Regions from separate parts of the Cupriavidus ulmosensis genome, predicted to be linked through region 1. Evidence: predicted binding sites of a transcription regulator. Region 1 holds the regulator's gene; each other region holds the start of a gene.
What was found. The regulator sigma-54, encoded in region 1, starts transcription at its own class of promoters, with help from an activator protein. The targets are predictions, from matches to a motif close to TGGCANGNAANCTGCTTT.

Region 2: the regulator sigma-54 is predicted to act here: its motif matches at 3,118-3,135, upstream of ACWTPI_RS27745 (ammonium transporter).
Region 3: the regulator sigma-54 is predicted to act here: its motif matches at 3,117-3,134, upstream of ACWTPI_RS04305 (globin family protein).

The regions. Positions count from the first base shown of each region.
Region 1 covers NZ_CDRMWP010000001.1:491,993-497,296, forward strand. Annotated here, with positions in the region: gene ACWTPI_RS02230 (PsiF family protein) at 1-166, opposite strand, end outside; gene hprK (HPr(Ser) kinase/phosphatase) at 370-1,341, opposite strand; gene ptsN (PTS IIA-like nitrogen regulatory protein PtsN) at 1,420-1,875, opposite strand; gene hpf (ribosome hibernation-promoting factor, HPF/YfiA family) at 2,294-2,644, opposite strand; gene ACWTPI_RS02250 (RNA polymerase factor sigma-54) at 2,694-4,169, opposite strand; gene lptB (LPS export ABC transporter ATP-binding protein) at 4,303-5,091, opposite strand; gene lptA (lipopolysaccharide transport periplasmic protein LptA) at 5,126-5,304, opposite strand, start outside.
Region 2 covers NZ_CDRMWP010000002.1:1,808,505-1,813,808, forward strand. Annotated here, with positions in the region: gene ACWTPI_RS27720 (class I adenylate-forming enzyme family protein) at 1-82, shown strand, start outside; gene ACWTPI_RS27725 (SDR family oxidoreductase) at 147-905, opposite strand; gene ACWTPI_RS27730 (CreA family protein) at 1,030-1,506, opposite strand; gene ACWTPI_RS27735 (acyl-CoA thioesterase) at 1,535-2,020, opposite strand; gene ACWTPI_RS27740 (HU family DNA-binding protein) at 2,256-2,537, opposite strand; gene ACWTPI_RS27745 (ammonium transporter) at 3,167-4,369, shown strand; gene ACWTPI_RS27750 (mechanosensitive ion channel family protein) at 4,539-5,304, shown strand, end outside.
Region 3 covers NZ_CDRMWP010000001.1:932,856-938,159, reverse strand. Annotated here, with positions in the region: gene ACWTPI_RS04315 (FAD-binding protein) at 1-879, opposite strand, end outside; gene ACWTPI_RS04310 (alpha/beta fold hydrolase) at 1,077-2,117, opposite strand; gene ACWTPI_RS04305 (globin family protein) at 2,355-2,924, opposite strand; gene ACWTPI_RS04300 (nitrogen fixation protein NifQ) at 3,210-3,779, opposite strand; gene fdxB (ferredoxin III, nif-specific) at 3,794-4,102, opposite strand; gene ACWTPI_RS04290 (CCE_0567 family metalloprotein) at 4,138-4,329, opposite strand; gene ACWTPI_RS04285 (NifX-associated nitrogen fixation protein) at 4,366-4,878, opposite strand; gene nifX (nitrogen fixation protein NifX) at 4,871-5,284, opposite strand.

The DNA of each region.
Region 1 (5,304 bases):
CGGAAGCCTGGGTGTTGCAGGCCTTCATCTTGTCCTGCTGGGTGTTGGCGGCTGCGGGTGCCGCCGCGGGGGCGGCGGGTGCGGCGGGGGCCGCAGCCGTCTGGGCAAACGCCACGCTGGCGAACAGCGGGGCTACCAGCGCGCACATCGCGATCATCTTCTTCATGCTTGCTCTCCTGGCTGTGGAAAACGTCATGGCCGCCGGCCTGTCGGCGCGGCGGCTCGGGGTGGGCTCGATGCCCATTACAGCACAAAACGGACGATGTCCCAAAGCCGTTGACGGCCTGGACCCGCAAGCAATGTAAGCAAATGAAAAACCGCGCGGGGCGGGCGCGCTTTCTGCGCGCGCGCGCCCGCGCTCCCGGCGCTTCAGAGCAGCCGGCCCTGGCCGCGCGCGACCACGTCGGCCTGCATCGCCGCGCGCTGGCGGTCCATGAAGTCGCGCAGCGTGTCGATGCCGCGCAGGCGCAGGATGGTGTTGCGCACGGCGGCCTCGACCAGCACGGCGAGGTTGCGGCCGGCCGCCACCTGGATCTTGACCATGTGGATCGGCAGGCCGAGCACGTCGAGGTATTGCGAATCGAGCGGCAGGCGCTCGAACTCGCCGTCGTTGCGGCGCACGAGCTGCACCACCAGCTTCATCTTCATCTTCCGGCGCACCGCGGTCTCGCCGAAGATGGTCTTGATGTCGAGCAGGCCCAGTCCGCGCACCTCGAGCAGGTTCTGCAGCAGCGGCGGGCAGCGGCCTTCGATGAAGTCCGGCCCCAGGCGCACGAAGTCCACCGCGTCGTCGGCCACCAGCCCGTGTCCGCGCGAGATCAGTTCCAGGCCGAGCTCGCTCTTGCCCAGGCCCGACTCGCCCATGATCAGCACGCCCATGCCGAGGATGTCGAGGAACACGCCGTGCATGGTCACGCGCGGCGCGGAGATCCGCGAGAGATAGAGTCGCAGGTGGTCGATCACCGCGGCCGAGGACACCGGCGTGGTGAACAGCGGCGTGGACGAGCGCGTGCAGCGCAGTTCCAGGTCGGGCGGCGGCTCCATGCCGTCGGCGATCACCAGGAACGGCGGCTCGAGCAGGATCAGCTCGCCCATCTGGCGCTTGCGCATCTCGTCGTCGAGGCGCTGGTAGTAGGTGATCTCCGGCTTGCCGAGCACCTGGATCCGGTTCGGGTGGATCAGGTTCAGGTGGCCGACGAGGTCGGCGGCGGAGGTGGCTTCGCGCGCGAACTCGACGTCGAAGGCGCGGTCCGCGCCTTCCAGCCCAGCAACCCAGGAGAGTTTGATGTCGGCTGCGTTGTCGTCGAAGATCGACTGCGAGGTGACGCCAGTGAGTTCCATGCGGCTACTTTCGGGGGACGGGCTTTCAGGCCGGGCGGGCCGTCGCCCGGCGTGCCGGGTGGCGGCTGCCCAGGCGGATCAGGGATGCCATTGCGTCAGCAACTGGTGCACGGCATCGGAAGTGGGCAGGGTGGCGAGTCCTTCGCGCATCTCGCGGTCGGACAGCAGCTGGGCGATCTCGGAGAGGATTTCCAGGTGTTGCTGGGTGGCCTGCTCGGGCACCAGCAGGAAGATCAGCAGCGATACCGGCTTGCCGTCCGGCGACTCGAACGGGATCGGCTCGGCCAGGCGCATGAAGCCGGCCAGCGGCTGCTTCAGGCCCTTGATGCGGCCGTGCGGAATGGCCACGCCGGCGCCGAGGCCGGTCGAGCCCAGCGATTCGCGGGCAAACAGGTTGTCGGTCACGGTGGCGCGCGCTACGCCGTGGTTGTTCTCGAAGAGGAGCCCGGCCTGTTCGAACACCCGCTTCTTGCTGGTGACGCTGACGTCGAGGTTGATGTTGCCGGGTGGCAGCAATTTAGCCAAACGATTCATGTGGAATGCGCAGGTTTTTCTAGTAAGCAGGCCCGGGGCCGGCAGGGGGGCGCGCCAGGCAAAAAGGGGATGAAAAGGCTGGTGCCGGCTCATACCCGCATTGCACCGGTTGTCCCATGCCGGTGTCGGGCGTCTGGCCATTATAGAGCAGGCCCGCCCCCGCCTTGTGCATCGCAATAGCCCGTGCGCGGAAGCGGTGCCGCGCGCATGCCCGGAATCGCTGAACCACCGTTCATGTATTGCGCAGCATACACCGGCGGCGGGGCGTTGCGGAATCCCCTTGTGGCATTGCGCAACGGCCGCCGGCGCGAGGGTGGACACGAAAGCGGACGGCGCAAAAAAGCCGCGCAACGGGCGCGGCTTGTTCTGGTTCAAGGGACTGACACCGGCGGCCCCCTTGGCGGGCCGCCAGGCACGGTCATTGCTGCATCTGCGATGCGGCCATCTGGTACTTGACCGCGTCGCGGTCGTGGCTCTGCACGCGATCCTTGTGGCGAATCACCTGCCGGTCGAGCTTGTCGACCAGTGCGTCGATGGCGGCATACAGGTCTTCGTGATGCGCCTCGACAAAGATGTCCTTGCCCTTGAGATGTAGATTGATTTCCGCATACTGCCGCCGGTCCTTTTCTTTTGTATTGTCGACAGAGAGCAGCACGCTTACGCCAATGACTTGATCGAAATGCCTGACGATACGCTCCAGTTTCGTTTCCACGTACTCACGCAGCGGGGGCGTGATGTCCAAGTGGTGTCCACTGATCTTGAAGTTCATAGCGTTTCTCCTTCTGAAAGAGCCACACCAGGCAGGCGGTGCGGCTCGGCTACAAAGTCTTGCGGAGATTGACGGCAGGGATTTTCAGCGCTTCACGGTATTTGGCCACGGTTCGCCGGGCCACCACGAAGCCTTGCTCGCCGAGCAGTTCGGCGATCCTGCTGTCCGACAGGGGGTTCCTGGGGTCTTCGGCTCCTATGAGTTGCTTGATCAACGCCCTGATTGCCGTTGATGAGGCCGCGCCGCCGGTTTCCGTGGATACGTGACTGCCGAAGAAGTACTTCAGCTCGAAAGTCCCCATCGGCGTTGCCATGTATTTATTGGTTGTCACCCGAGAGATGGTGGACTCGTGTAAACCCAGTGTATCGGCAATCTCCCGCAAAACCAAGGGGCGCATCGCAATTTCCCCGTGGGTGAAGAAGTTCTTTTGACGTTCGACAATCGCTTGTGCGACGCGCAATATGGTGTCGAAGCGCTGCTGGATATTCTTGATGAGCCAGCGCGCTTCCTGCAGCTTCTGCTGCAGCCCGGCCGCGCCGGAGTCGCCTTTTGCGCCGCGCAGGATCTGCGCGTACATGTCGTTGATGCGTAGCCGCGGCATCACATCCGGGTTGAGCTGCGCGATCCAGCCGCCGCTCATTTTCCGCACGAACACGTCGGGCACGACGAAGTCGGCCTCGGGGCGGCTGTAGGCATGGCCGGGGTAGGGCGCGAGCGAGCGGATCAGCTCGTGCGCGGCCTTGAGGTCGGCCTCGTCGACCTGCAGCGCCTTCTTCAGGCGCGTGTAGTCGCGCACCGCGAGCAGTTCGAGATGGCTGGTGACGATGGTCAGGGCCAGCTCGCGCTGCGGATGCTTGAGCCGGCGCAGCTGCAGCGCCAGGCATTCGGCGGCGTTGCGCGCGCCCACGCCGGCGGGGTCGAAGCTCTGCAGCAGCGTGAGGATGGCGTGCACCTCGTCGAGCTCGAATTCGAGCTCCTCGGGCAGTTCCGTGCAGATTTCCTCGAGCGAGGCGCTCAGGTAGCCGTCGTCGTCGAGCGACTCGATCAGGAAGATGGCCAGGCCCTTGTCGCGCATGGAGATCTTCAGCGGGGCGAGCTGCTCCATCAGGTGCTCGCGCAGCGTGGGCTCCGCGTCGCGCAACTGCATCGGGGTCTTTTCGTCCTCGTCGCCTTGCGGGCGGCGGGCGAAGTCGTCCAGGCTCCAGTCGTTGCCGTAGTCCTCGCCGCTGTCGCTGTAGCTGTCCTCGCTGTCGGCGGCGCCGTCGGCGCGGTTCTCGCTGGTGCCCTGGCCGTCGGCGGGGGCCGGCGCGGGCGCGCTCTGCAGGTTGACCGAGCCGTCGGCGGCCACGCGCAGCGGGCTTTCGATCCAGTCGTTCTCGCGTTCGAGCAGCGGATTCTCGGTCAGGGCCTGTTCCACTTCCTGCTGCAGTTCGAGCGTGGACAGTTGCAGCAGGCGGATCGACTGCTGGAGTTGCGGCGTGAGCGCGAGATGTTGCGAGAGGCGGAGCTGTAGCGACGGTTTCATGCGAGCTATTTTATGCCCAACTTCCGTACTGGTGGAACGGAAATTGCTATCGCTGGCGTCGCCGTGATCGTTTGCGGGGCGAAAGGCGGCATGAACGCCGCCTCGCGGGTGTCCCCGCGTGCCCCTCCCGCGGCTACATGCGGAAGTTCTCGCCCAGGTAGACCTTGCGCACCGACTCATTGGCGATGATGTCTTCCGGCTGTCCGGACGCCAGCACCGTGCCTTCGCTGATGATGTAGGCGTGGTCGCAGATGCCCAGGGTCTCGCGCACGTTGTGGTCGGTGATCAGCACGCCGATGTTGCGCGCCTTGAGGAAGCTGACGATGCGCTGGATCTCGCCCACCGCGATCGGGTCCACGCCGGCGAACGGCTCGTCGAGCAGGATGAAGCGCGGCGCGGAGGCCAGCGCGCGCGCGATTTCCACGCGGCGGCGCTCGCCGCCCGACAGCGACAGCGCCGGGTTGTCGCGCAGGTGGGCGATCTGCAGGTCGTCGAGCAGGGTGTCCAGGCGCCGCTCGATCTCGGCCTTGGCCAGCGGCTTGCCGTCGTGGACCTGCAATTCCAGCACGGCGCGGATGTTCTCCTGCACGTTGAGCTTGCGGAACACCGACGCTTCCTGCGGCAGGTAGGACAGGCCCATGCGGGCGCGCTCGTGGATGGCCAGGCCGCTGATGTGCTTGTCGTCGAGCACGATGTCGCCCTCGTCCAGCGCCACCAGCCCGACGATCATGTAGAACGAGGTGGTCTTGCCCGCGCCGTTGGGGCCGAGCAGGCCCACCACCTCGCCGCTCTTCACGTCGAGCGACACGTCCTTGACCACCGTGCGCGAGCCGTAGCGCTTCTTCAGGTGGCGCACGACGAGCGTGCTGCTTTCGGTCAGGACGTTGGTCGCGGACGACGGTTCGGTCAAGGTAGCGGTCATGAAGGCGTGAATCCGTGGGTCGGCTGCGGCGGGGTCAGGGGGCGGCGGGGGCCGGCGCGGGCTTGAGCGGCAGCGCGCTGGCGGCGGCGCCGCTGGCGGGCTGCTCCTGGCGCGGCGACAGCACCGCGCGCACGCGCCCTGACGGGCTGCCCGCGGTGGCGTTGTCGGTGCCGCCGGTGGCCGTGTAGAACTCGTTGCGGCTGTCGTAGGTGA
Region 2 (5,304 bases), on a different contig from region 1:
CTGCCCGGAGATGCTGCCGCGCAACGCCAACGGCAAGATCCTGAAGTCGACGCTGCGCAAGATGTTCGATGCGGCGGCCTGACGCTGGCCCGACGCGGCCACGGCGGCACGGCTGCGTGCCGGCCCCGCGTTCCGCGCCGCGCCGCTCAGCCGCGCCCGACGAACGGCATCTTGGTGGCCATCACGGTCATGAACTGCACGTTGGCGTCGAGCGGCAGGTTGGCCATGTGGACCACCGAGCTGGCCACGTGGGCCACGTCCATGAGCGGCTCCGGCGCGATCTCGCCGTTGGCCTGCGGCACGCCGCGCGCCATGCGCGAGGCCATGTCGGTGGCGGCGTTGCCGATGTCGATCTGGCCGCAGGCGATGTCGTGGGCGCGGCCGTCGAGCGAGAGGCTCTTGGTCAGGCCGGTGATGGCGTGCTTGGTGGCCGTGTACGGCACCGTGTTCGGCCGCGGCGCGTGCGCCGAGATCGAGCCGTTGTTGATGATGCGCCCGCCGCGCGGGCTCTGCGACTTCATCAGCGCGAAGGCCGCGCGCGAGCACAGGAACACGCCGGTCAGGTTGGTGTTGACCACCGCCAGCCACTGCTCCACCGACAGTTCGTCGATCGGCACCGCCGGCGCGTTGATGCCGGCGTTGTTGAACAGCACGTCGAGCCGGCCGAATTCCTTGCGGACCGTCTCGAACAGGCGCTCCACCGAGGCCGGGTCGCCCACGTCGCACTGCACCGCCAGCGCGACGTGGCCGTCCGCGCGCGCCTGCGCGGCCAGCGCCTCGATCGATTCGGCCGTGCGGCCGGCGAACACCACGCGGTAGCCCGCCGCCAGCAGCGCCTGCGCCACCGCCTTGCCGATGCCGCGGGCCGCGCCCGTCACCAGCGCCACCTTGCCTTGCTGAGTCATGTTGTCTTCTCCGATGCTTGATTGGAATTGCAGCGGGCCGGGCCCGGGGCCTGGCCCGCCGGATGGGAATGCGTGGACGATGCTGGACGATGCGGATATGGCGGGAAGCGGGATCCCGGCGGCGCTACCTGATCGGAATCGGCGTGTCCGCCCCCACCGGCACCGCGGTCACGCTGTTCTGCGGACTGCCGGAGACGATGCGGTCGGAATACGTGAGGTAGACCAGCGTGTTGCGCTTGCGGTCCACCGTGCGCACCACGTGCAGCGCCTTGAACAGGATCGACATGCGCTCGGAGAACACATTGTCCTGCTGGCGCAGCGGCTCCTTGAACGAGATCGGGCCCACCTGGCGGCAGGCGATCGAGGCTTCGGCCGGGTCCTCCGCCATGCCCAGCGATCCCTTGATGCCGCCGGTGCGCGCGCGCGACACGTAGCAGGTCACGCCCGCCACCACCGGATCGTCATAGGCTTCGATCACCACCTTGTCGGAGCCCGTGATGCGGAAATTGGTGCTGACGCTGCCGATCTCCTCGGCCCGCGCCGGCAGCGCGAGCGCCAGCAGCGCCGGCACGGCAAGGGCAAAAGCGAGCTTGCGCTTCATCATGGTCTGCATGGCCGCGCCCATCGTCTCAGGACGCCTTGCCGGTGATCTCGTCATGCCGTTTTTCCATTTCCTGGCGCAGCTGGCGGCGCGCCTGCGCGGCGGCGAAGCGCTGGCGCTCCACCTCGTCGCGCGGCTGCAGCGTCGGCACCTCGGCCGGGGCGCCGTTGTCGTCCACCGCCACCATCGTGAAGTAGCAGCTGTTGGTATGGCGCACCAACTTGCTGCGGATGTTCTCCGTCACCACCTTGATGCCGATCTCCATCGAGCTGCGGCCCGTGTAGTTGACCGCCGCCAGGAACGTCACCAGTTCGCCGACGTGGATCGGCTGGCGGAACACCACCTGGTCCACCGACAGCGTCACCACGTAGCGCCCCGCGTAGCGGCTGGCGCAGGCATAGGCCACCATGTCGAGATACTTGAGGATGGTGCCGCCGTGCACGTTGCCGGAGAAGTTGGCCATGTCCGGTGTCATCAACACGGTCATGGAAAGCTGGTGGGACAGGTCATTCATGATCAAAATCCGGATTCTGGGGGCTGCCGGGCAGGTCCGCGAAGGCCCGCGCCGATGCCCGGCAGTGTAACCCGGAACGGCCGCGCCGCCGCGCCCGCGCGGGCGGGGACGATGCCGCCGGCGATACCGCCGGAGACACGGGCAATGAGATGCGGGAGATGGGAATGCGGGACGATAAAAAAGCGGCCTTTCGAGGCCGCCTTCTCATTTCCGCTGCGCTGCAGACGCGAACTGCTTACTTCTTCTTGTTCACAGCGTCCTTGAAGCCTTGGCCGGCGGAGAACTTCACCGTCTTGGCGGCCGGAATCTTGATGGTTTCGCCAGTACGCGGGTTGCGGCCGGTGCGCGCTGCGCGCTTGCCCGAGCCAAAGCTGCCGAAGCCCACCAGCGTTACCGAATCACCCTTGGCAACCGCCTTCTTAATGTTGTCCAGAGCGGCATTCAGCGCGCGCTCTGCTGCAGCATTGCTCAGTTCCGCGTCAGCGGCGATGGCAGATACCAGTTCACCTTTATTCATGGCTGATTTCCCTTGTTGGTCGTCGTCATCGGAGTGTCTGCCACGCGGCAAATCACCGATCGGCGCAGTCTAATCCGCGCTTTACGCATTGGGCAATCCCCAGTGGCACCAATGCAACGAAAAAAGCCGGAAATCCTTGAGTCAAGCGCCTTTGCGGGGAATTTACACTCCTTTTCCACGCTTTCAAATACGGTTCGTGAGGGTAGCCGAATTCGAACGCGCGTAAGTCCGCGGGCACGGCGCGCGAGCCTGTCCGGCACCGGCCGCCCGGCCCCGCCGCGCGGCCCGGAAGCCCCCTGGCGCCCCCGTCGGAACCGGCAGCGCCACCGACGCCGCCATGCACCGATATGGCGACAACGCTCATTTTGGTGCAGGCCAGGACCATCCGCGCGCCCCAAATCAATGCACCGCATCATTTTGGCGCAGGCCGTGCGGACCGCCGGCTCGCCTCCCGGCGCGCGGCACGGCGCATTCTGCCCGCCCGCGGCCGACATTGCCAGTCCTCGACTGCCGCCGCCGGCCACAAAGCAGTGCGGCAACCACCAAGACGGTGCAGTCATGCACCTGCATGGGACCAATCTGGAACGGTTATTGCATACGGGTGCTCCCATTTTGAGCATGAGGAATGTATGGACAATTGGAAGAGCGGCACCGATGCCCTGTTCATCCTGTTAGGGGCGATCATGGTGCTCGCCATGCACGCGGGCTTTGCGTTTCTTGAGCTCGGCACGGTGCGCAAGAAAAACCAGGTCAATGCGCTGGTCAAGATTTTGGTGGATTTCGCCATATCCACGATTGCCTATTTCTTTATCGGCTATACGGTGGCTTATGGCGTGGAGTTCCTCGCCAGCGCCCAGACGCTGGCGCAGCGCAGCGGTTATGAACTGGTGAAGTTCTTCTTCCTGGCGACATTTGCCGCGGCCATTCCGGCGATTATCTCGGGCGGCATTGCCGAGCGCTCGCGTTTCAACCCGCAACTGGTGGCCACCTTCGTCCTGGTCGGCCTGGTCTACCCGTTCTTCGAGGGCATCGCCTGGAACAACCGCTTCGGCGTGCAGGACTGGATCGCCTCGGTGGCCGGCGCCCCGTTCCACGACTTCGCCGGCTCGGTGGTGGTCCATGCGATGGGCGGCTGGATCGCGCTGCCGGCCATCCTGCTGCTGGGCGCGCGCCGCGGCCGCTACCAGAAGGATGGCCGCATCAGCGCGCATCCGCCCTCCAACATCCCGTTCCTGGCGCTGGGCGCCTGGGTGCTGGCGGTGGGCTGGTTCGGCTTCAACGTGATGAGCGCGCAGACCGTCGACAAGATCAGCGGGCTGGTGGCGATCAACTCCCTGATGGCGATGGCCGGCGGCACGCTGGCGGCCTGGGCCGCGGGCCGCAACGATCCCGGCTTCGCCTACAACGGGCCGCTGGCCGGGCTGGTGGCGGTGTGCGCGGGCTCGGACCTGATGCACCCGCTGGGCGCGCTGATCACCGGCGCCATCGCCGGCGTGCTGTTCGTCTATCTGTTTACGCTGGCGCAGAACAAATGGCACATCGACGACGTGCTGGGCGTGTGGCCGCTGCACGGCCTGTGCGGCGCGTGGGGCGGCATTGCCGCCGGCATCTTCGGCGCGCGCGCGCTGGGCGGCATCGGCGGCGTCTCGCTGGTCGCGCAACTGATCGGCACCCTGCTGGGCATCGTCATCGCCCTGGTCGGCGGCACCGTGGTCTACGGCACGCTCAAGAAGGTGGTCGGCATCCGGCTCGATGCCGAATCGGAATACAACGGCGCGGATCTCTCGCTGCACCGCATCTCGGCCACGCCGGAGCGCGAAACCAGCTGGTGAGCCGGCCGCCGCGGCAGACACCAAGCCCCACAATTCTGTGCTTGAACTTCCGCTCGCCGCAACGCAATAATGCGTAGCCCGCACGTGCGCCGCGCCGCCGGCGCGCGCGGGCGGCGCCGCACGACGTTCGGTGTTCATGAACCTGCAAGAGCCGGCAAGGGAGAACGCGATGGATGCCACCACGCTGCAGAAGCTACAGGAAGTCGTCGTCGCCTACGCGACGGAGTTTGGGGTCAAGGTGCTTGCCGCCCTGGCCTTCTGGGTGATCGGCCGCTGGCTGATCCATTTCGTGGTGCGCCTGGTGCAGGGCTCGCTGGCCAAGCAGAAGGTCGACCCCACGCTGCTGCGCTACGTCGGCTCGATCGTCACGGTCACGCTGAACGTGGTGCTGGTGATCGGCATCCTCGGTTATTTCGGCATCCAGACCACCACCTTCGCCGCGCTGATCGCGGCGGCCGGCGTGGCCGTCGGCATGGCGTGGTCGGGCCTGATGGCCAACTTCGCCGCGGGCGCCTTCCTGGTGGTGCTGCGCCCGTTCAAGGTCGGCGACTTCGTGACGGTGGCCGGCGTGACCGGCACGGTCAGGGAGATCGGCCTGTTCGCCACCACGCTGGACACGCCCGACAACGTGCTGACCGTGGTCGGCAACAACAAGATCTTCTCCGACACCATCCAGAACTTCAGCGCCAACGCCTTCCGCCGCGTCGAGCTCAAAGCCCAGCTGGCCGGCAGCACCGATGCGGCCGCGGCCATCGCGCTGCTCAAGGAACGCCTGGCCGCGCTGCCCAACGTCCTGGCCGAGCCCGCGCCGGACGTGGAAATCCTGGAGTTCACGCTGGTCGGCCCGGTCCTGGCGGTGCGCCCGTACTGCCATAACGACAATTACTGGCAGGTGTATTTCGACACCAACCGCGTCATCCGCGAGAGCTTCGGCG
Region 3 (5,304 bases), 440 kb from region 1:
GAACAAAGCCAGGCGCGCCTTCTCGATGCCGCGTTCGCCCAGCGGCGGGTTGTAGCCGAGCATGAAGCGCTCCCCGCGGTTGTTCAGCAGGTGCGCGCCGTCGCCAAGCATCGAGGTCGGCATTTCCATGCCCCGGCATTCCTGCGGCCAGACCGTCACGACCGGCTCGAACTGGACGAACTCCATGTCGATCAGGCGCGCGCCGGCATCGAGCGCCATGCCGAGGCCGTCCGCGCCCACGTCGACCGGATAGGTGCTGTCGGCGTAGAGGCGGCCGATCCCGCCCATCGCGATGACGACGGCGCGCGCATGCACCACGGTGATCTGGTCCGAATGGGGCTTCCACAGGACGGCGCCCACCACGTCGGCGCCATCGCGCAGCAGCTCGACCGCCTTTTGCCCCGCGATCTGGTGGATGCCGAGGGAGCGCGCCCGGTTCGCCATCACCTGCAGGATGGCGCCGCCCGTGCTCTCGGGCACGAACACCGACCTGGGATAGCGGTTCCCGCTCAGGTGACGCTGCAATACCTGGCCGCTGCCGTCGGCGGAATCGGCGGCGTGGGCGAAGGGCACGCCCCAGGCGACGAGCTCGTGGAACGCATCGACCGATTTCTCCGCCAGCAGGCGCACCAGCCGCCGGTCGTTGAGGAAGTAGCCGCCCTTGAGCATGTCCTCATAGAACACGTCGGGGCTGTCCATCGGGTCCACGCTGCCGATCGGCGCATTGAAGCCGATGACGTAGGGGGACGCGCCCCGGGCACGGTAGGCCAACGTGACGTCCGCTCCCTGGGCCTGGGCCGCAAGGGCGGCGCGAAAGCCGGCCATGCCGCCTCCCAGGACCAGCACATCCGTCGATACCACCTCCACTTTCCACTGCATCCAGCCTCTCCTTGACATGCCCGCAACCAGGTTGGGGTATGGCAAGGATTCTGAATGCGCCACCGGGGAAGAGAAAGCGACGATTCCTTTCGGTTTGATGAGTAAAACGCACCAACCGGCGCCACCGCGCCGGCGCCGCGGCCCGCGCGCGGTGGCCGACGCGCTATGCCGCCGGCGCGCGCCGGCGGCGGCCAGCCTTAGCGGTTCGCCGGCAGCGCCGGCAGCGCGGCGAGCCCGTCGAGCAGCGCCTTGTGGAAGGCCTGCGGGTCCTGCATCTGCGGCGCGTGGCCCATCTCGGGGAATTCCACCAGCTTCGCGTTGGGCAGCGCCGCGAGCGTCTGCCGGGCCAGCTCGGGGTAGTTGCCGACCCTGGCGCGCACGTCGGGCGGCGCGGCGTCCTTGGCGATGGCGGTGGTGTCCTTGTCGCCGATCAGCAGCAGCGTCGGCGTCTGCAGCGCGCCCAGCTCGTAGACCACCGGCTGGGTGAAGATCATGTCGTAGATCAGCGCCGAATTCCACGCCACCTGCTGCTTGCCCGGGCCGCGGTTCAGGCCGGCCAGCATCTGCACCCACGGCTCGTAGTCCTGGCGCCACGTGCCCGAGTAATAGGTGGCCTGCTCGTAGCTGCGGATCTTGTCGGCGCTGGTGGCCAGCTCGCGCGCGTACCACTGGTCGACCGACAGCGAGGGCACGCCCTTGGCCTTCCAGTCTTCCAGCCCGATCGGGTTGACCAGCGCGAGCTGCGCGGTCTGCTGCGGATACATCAGCGCGTAGCGTATCGCCAGCATGCCGCCGGTGGAGTGTCCGATCACCACCGCCTCCTTGACGCCGATCGATTCCAGCAGCGCGTGCGTGTTGCGCGCCAGCTGCTGGAACGTGTACTGGTAGCGCGCCGGCTTGCTGGACTTGCAGAAGCCGATCTGGTCCGGCGCCACCACGCGGTAGCCCGCGGCGCCGAGCGCCTTGATGCTGCCCTCCCAGGTCGCCGCGCAGAAGTTCTTGCCGTGCAGCAGCACCGCGGTGCGCCCGTTGGGATGCGCCGGCCGGATGTCCATGTAGGCCATGTGCATGGCCTCGCCCTGCGAGGTGAAGTCGTATTGCCGGACCGGCGCGGGGTAGTCGAAGCCCTGCAGCTCGGGGCCGTAGGCCGGGCCTTCGTCGGCGGCGAGCGCGGGCGCGGCGGCGGCGATGGCCGCCGTGCCCAGCAGGGGAAGCAGGAATTGGCGTGACAGACGCATGACAGGAAATCCTGGCGAAGAAAGGGGGAAAAACGGGCGGGCAGCGGACGGGCGGTGCGGCCACCGGATCGGGCCGCGCCGCCGCGGCAACGGCATCGTAGCGGAAAGCCGCCGCGGCTGCAGCGCGGCCGGTGGCGGCTCCGCCACCTTGGAGCCGCTACCGCCCGCGGGGTTCCCCGCCGCCCGCGCGCGCGCGCATGGCGCGGCATTCCCCGCTGCGGTGCTTCGCGGCGGCCGTCAGCCGCGCCCGGGACGGGCCTCGCCGCGCGCGTCGGGCGGCGGCGCCGGGAACCAGCTGCGCACGGTGTCGTAGGGATAGCGCGTGAGGCCGGCGTGGCGCGCCTGCGGCGCCAGCAGGTGCACCGACAGCGGCTCGGCCCAGCCCCAGAAATCGGCGCGCAGCGCGGGCGGGAAACCGGCATCGTCGAAGGCGTGCCAGAGCTGCACCAGCCACAGCTCGCGCCCTTCCTCGTCGAGCAGCAGCGGCAGGCCGGCGCCGGCCTGCAGGTGCGCGTGGTGCTGGCTGTAGTACAGCGGCCCGCCGCACGACTCGACCACGAAGTCGGCCACGCGCGAGGCCACGCACTCGAAGCAGTTGCCGGCGCGCGCGAACAGCGGCGTGAGCCGCAGCCGCCGCATGTGATGCATCACCAGCTCGCGCAGGCCGCTTTCCTCGCAGATCGCCAGCAGGCGGTGCGGCGGCTGCGGCAGGACCGGCAGGCAGCCCGCCGGCGCCTCGCGCCGGCCCGGCTGCGCCTCGGAGACCGGCCAGTGCAGCGTCAGGTAGCAGGCCCGCGTGCACGGCACCCAGCGGGCGCCAGACGGCGATGATGTCGATGACGGCAATGTCGGCGATGTCGGGGAAGGCGATGCGGGCGCGGCGCGGTGGTGCGGATCCATGAGCGTGTCGGGATTGTGGTCCGGTTTGTCGGCTATGGTGCTGGCTCTTGTGTCGGTTATGGCTGGTTATATATTGCCGTATATAACGGTAGACGTGCCAACGCAATTTCCATGCCGTGACCAGAAAAACGACGGCCTGCGCACGCGCAAGCGTCGCCATCGCGGCGTGACAGGTCGGGGGAGCCGCGTCCGCTACTCGGCTCCGAAGCACATGGCGTAATCGGAACACACGCCGCAGCTCGGCGCCTTGCACAGGAAGATCTCCTCCTGCTCGCACAACTGCTTGTAGAAGAACTTCTTCCACTTCATGTCGTGCGTGTTCTTCGCCGCGAGCCGCGGGAACCAGCGGCCGATCAGCGCGGACAGCTCGCGCCGCGACGGCAGCAGCAGGTCCTGCCACAGGTGGTTGTCGCCGAGGCTGGCGCAGGCCAGCGCATGGGCCACCTGGTTGGCTTCCTCGGCGGGCCCGGCGGCGGGATCGGCGTGCGCGTTGAGCAGCGCCACCAGGTCGTCGAACTCGTCCAGGCGCGCCCCGGCGCGGCTGGCGCCGGCCAGCGCGTCCCAGGCCAGCCCCAGCGCCAGGTCCGCGCCCGGAAACCAGCGCGCCAGCAGCCGGCGCGTCTGGCCGGCGTCGAGCCCCGGCAGCGGCAGCAGGCCGGTGCCGCCGCGCGCGAAGCCGGCCGACAGCACGCCGGCCAGCGCCAGCGCGGTGGGATCGTCCCGGTCCGCCGCGCATGCCATCAACACCGCCCGATAGTCCATGACCGGCTCCTCGCTCACAACGCGGCGGCGGCGTGCGTGTAGCACTTCTTCGGGCAGATCTTCGCGCACGCCGTGCAGCCGATGCACAGCTCCTTGTGCGCGATGGTCATGACCTTCTTCTCGTACTCGTCGTCCTCGTCGTCGTCGCCGGCCAGCGCGATGTGCTCGCCGTCCTCGTCCAGGCCGACCAGCTCGAGCACGCCGCGCGGACAGACCCGGAAGCAGCGGCCGCAGCCGATGCATTTCTCCTCGTCGAGCGCGGCGACGAAGGTCGGCGTCCAGATGGCGCCGCTGGGCAGGGTGACGCTGAACATGTCGCTCATGGCGGTTCTCCGTTCTCCGTGGGCGGGCGCGTGGCTCAGGCCACCGCGGCCTTGCGCGCCGCCATCAGCGCGGCGTGGGCGTCGTGGCAGCGCTGCGCCACGGCGAGGATCTGCTCCCAGTTGGTGGGCAGCTCCTCGGACAGGTCGTGCAGGTCCATCTTGGCCTGCGTGGCCTGCGCGTTGAGTTTCTTCAGGCGCGCCTTGAGTTCGTCGGCTTCGGTGCTCATGGTGGTCTCGTTCCTCTCGTTCCTTTCGTTCCGCCTTCAGGCGCCGTAGCGGGCCACGGCCGGATAGGCCTCGATCATGCCGATCGCCTCGTCGAGGAACCTGCCGCCGGCGTCGGCCAGCTTCTCCAGCGACGGAAAACCGAAGCGGTGCACGTCGCGCAACTGCTTGTTGACCACCACCAGCCGGCCGGCCAGCAGCACCAGGCGGCCGAAGCCCTCGTGGCTCATCTTCATCATCGGCGAGACCATCTGGCCGGTCTGGCGCTCGATGGCCACGGCGATGGCGCTGTAGAAGATTTCCAGCCGCCACAGCGTCTCGGGGTCGGGGTCGCCCATCAGCGGGATCGCGCGGCGCTCCTCGGGGGTCAGGATGTAGGGCTTGAGCAACTGCATGTCGCTCTTGCCGTCCCACGCGCCGTGGGTGTCCTGCGCGCGCAGCTGCTTGACCAGCTGCTGCACGAACGGCGTGGCGAGCAGCGCCGCGTCGTCGGTAGCGGCGGTGGCGGCGGTGGAATTGGCGGTGGGCGCTTCGATGCTGGCGTCAGCCATGAGATACCTCGTCGTCTTCGAAATCGTGGGCACGCTCGCCGTCCTTGGCCAGCGCCTTGCGCAGCCACGGCGGCGGCGTGCCCTTGAGCACCTGCTGCAGCCGGCCGAGGATGTCCTCGATGCCCTCGGGCTGCGGCACCTTGATCGGGTGGATCTTCAGCGCCACCACGCGCGCCGCGCCGGAGCCGCCGATGGCGGCCACGTAGAGGATGGCGCAGTCCTTGATGGCGTCCAGCTTGGGCGCGAGCTTGTCCTCGTCGCCGTCTTCCTCCAGCTTGCCGCCGAAGTCGAACGACTCGACGAAGCGGTAGCCGTGCGGCGTGACGTCGTAGGTGACGATGCTCTTGGCCCAGCCGAAGTGCGCATCGACGTACTGCTTGTCCTGGGTGGCGAACGCTATCTTCATGCTCAGTGCTCCTTGGTGTG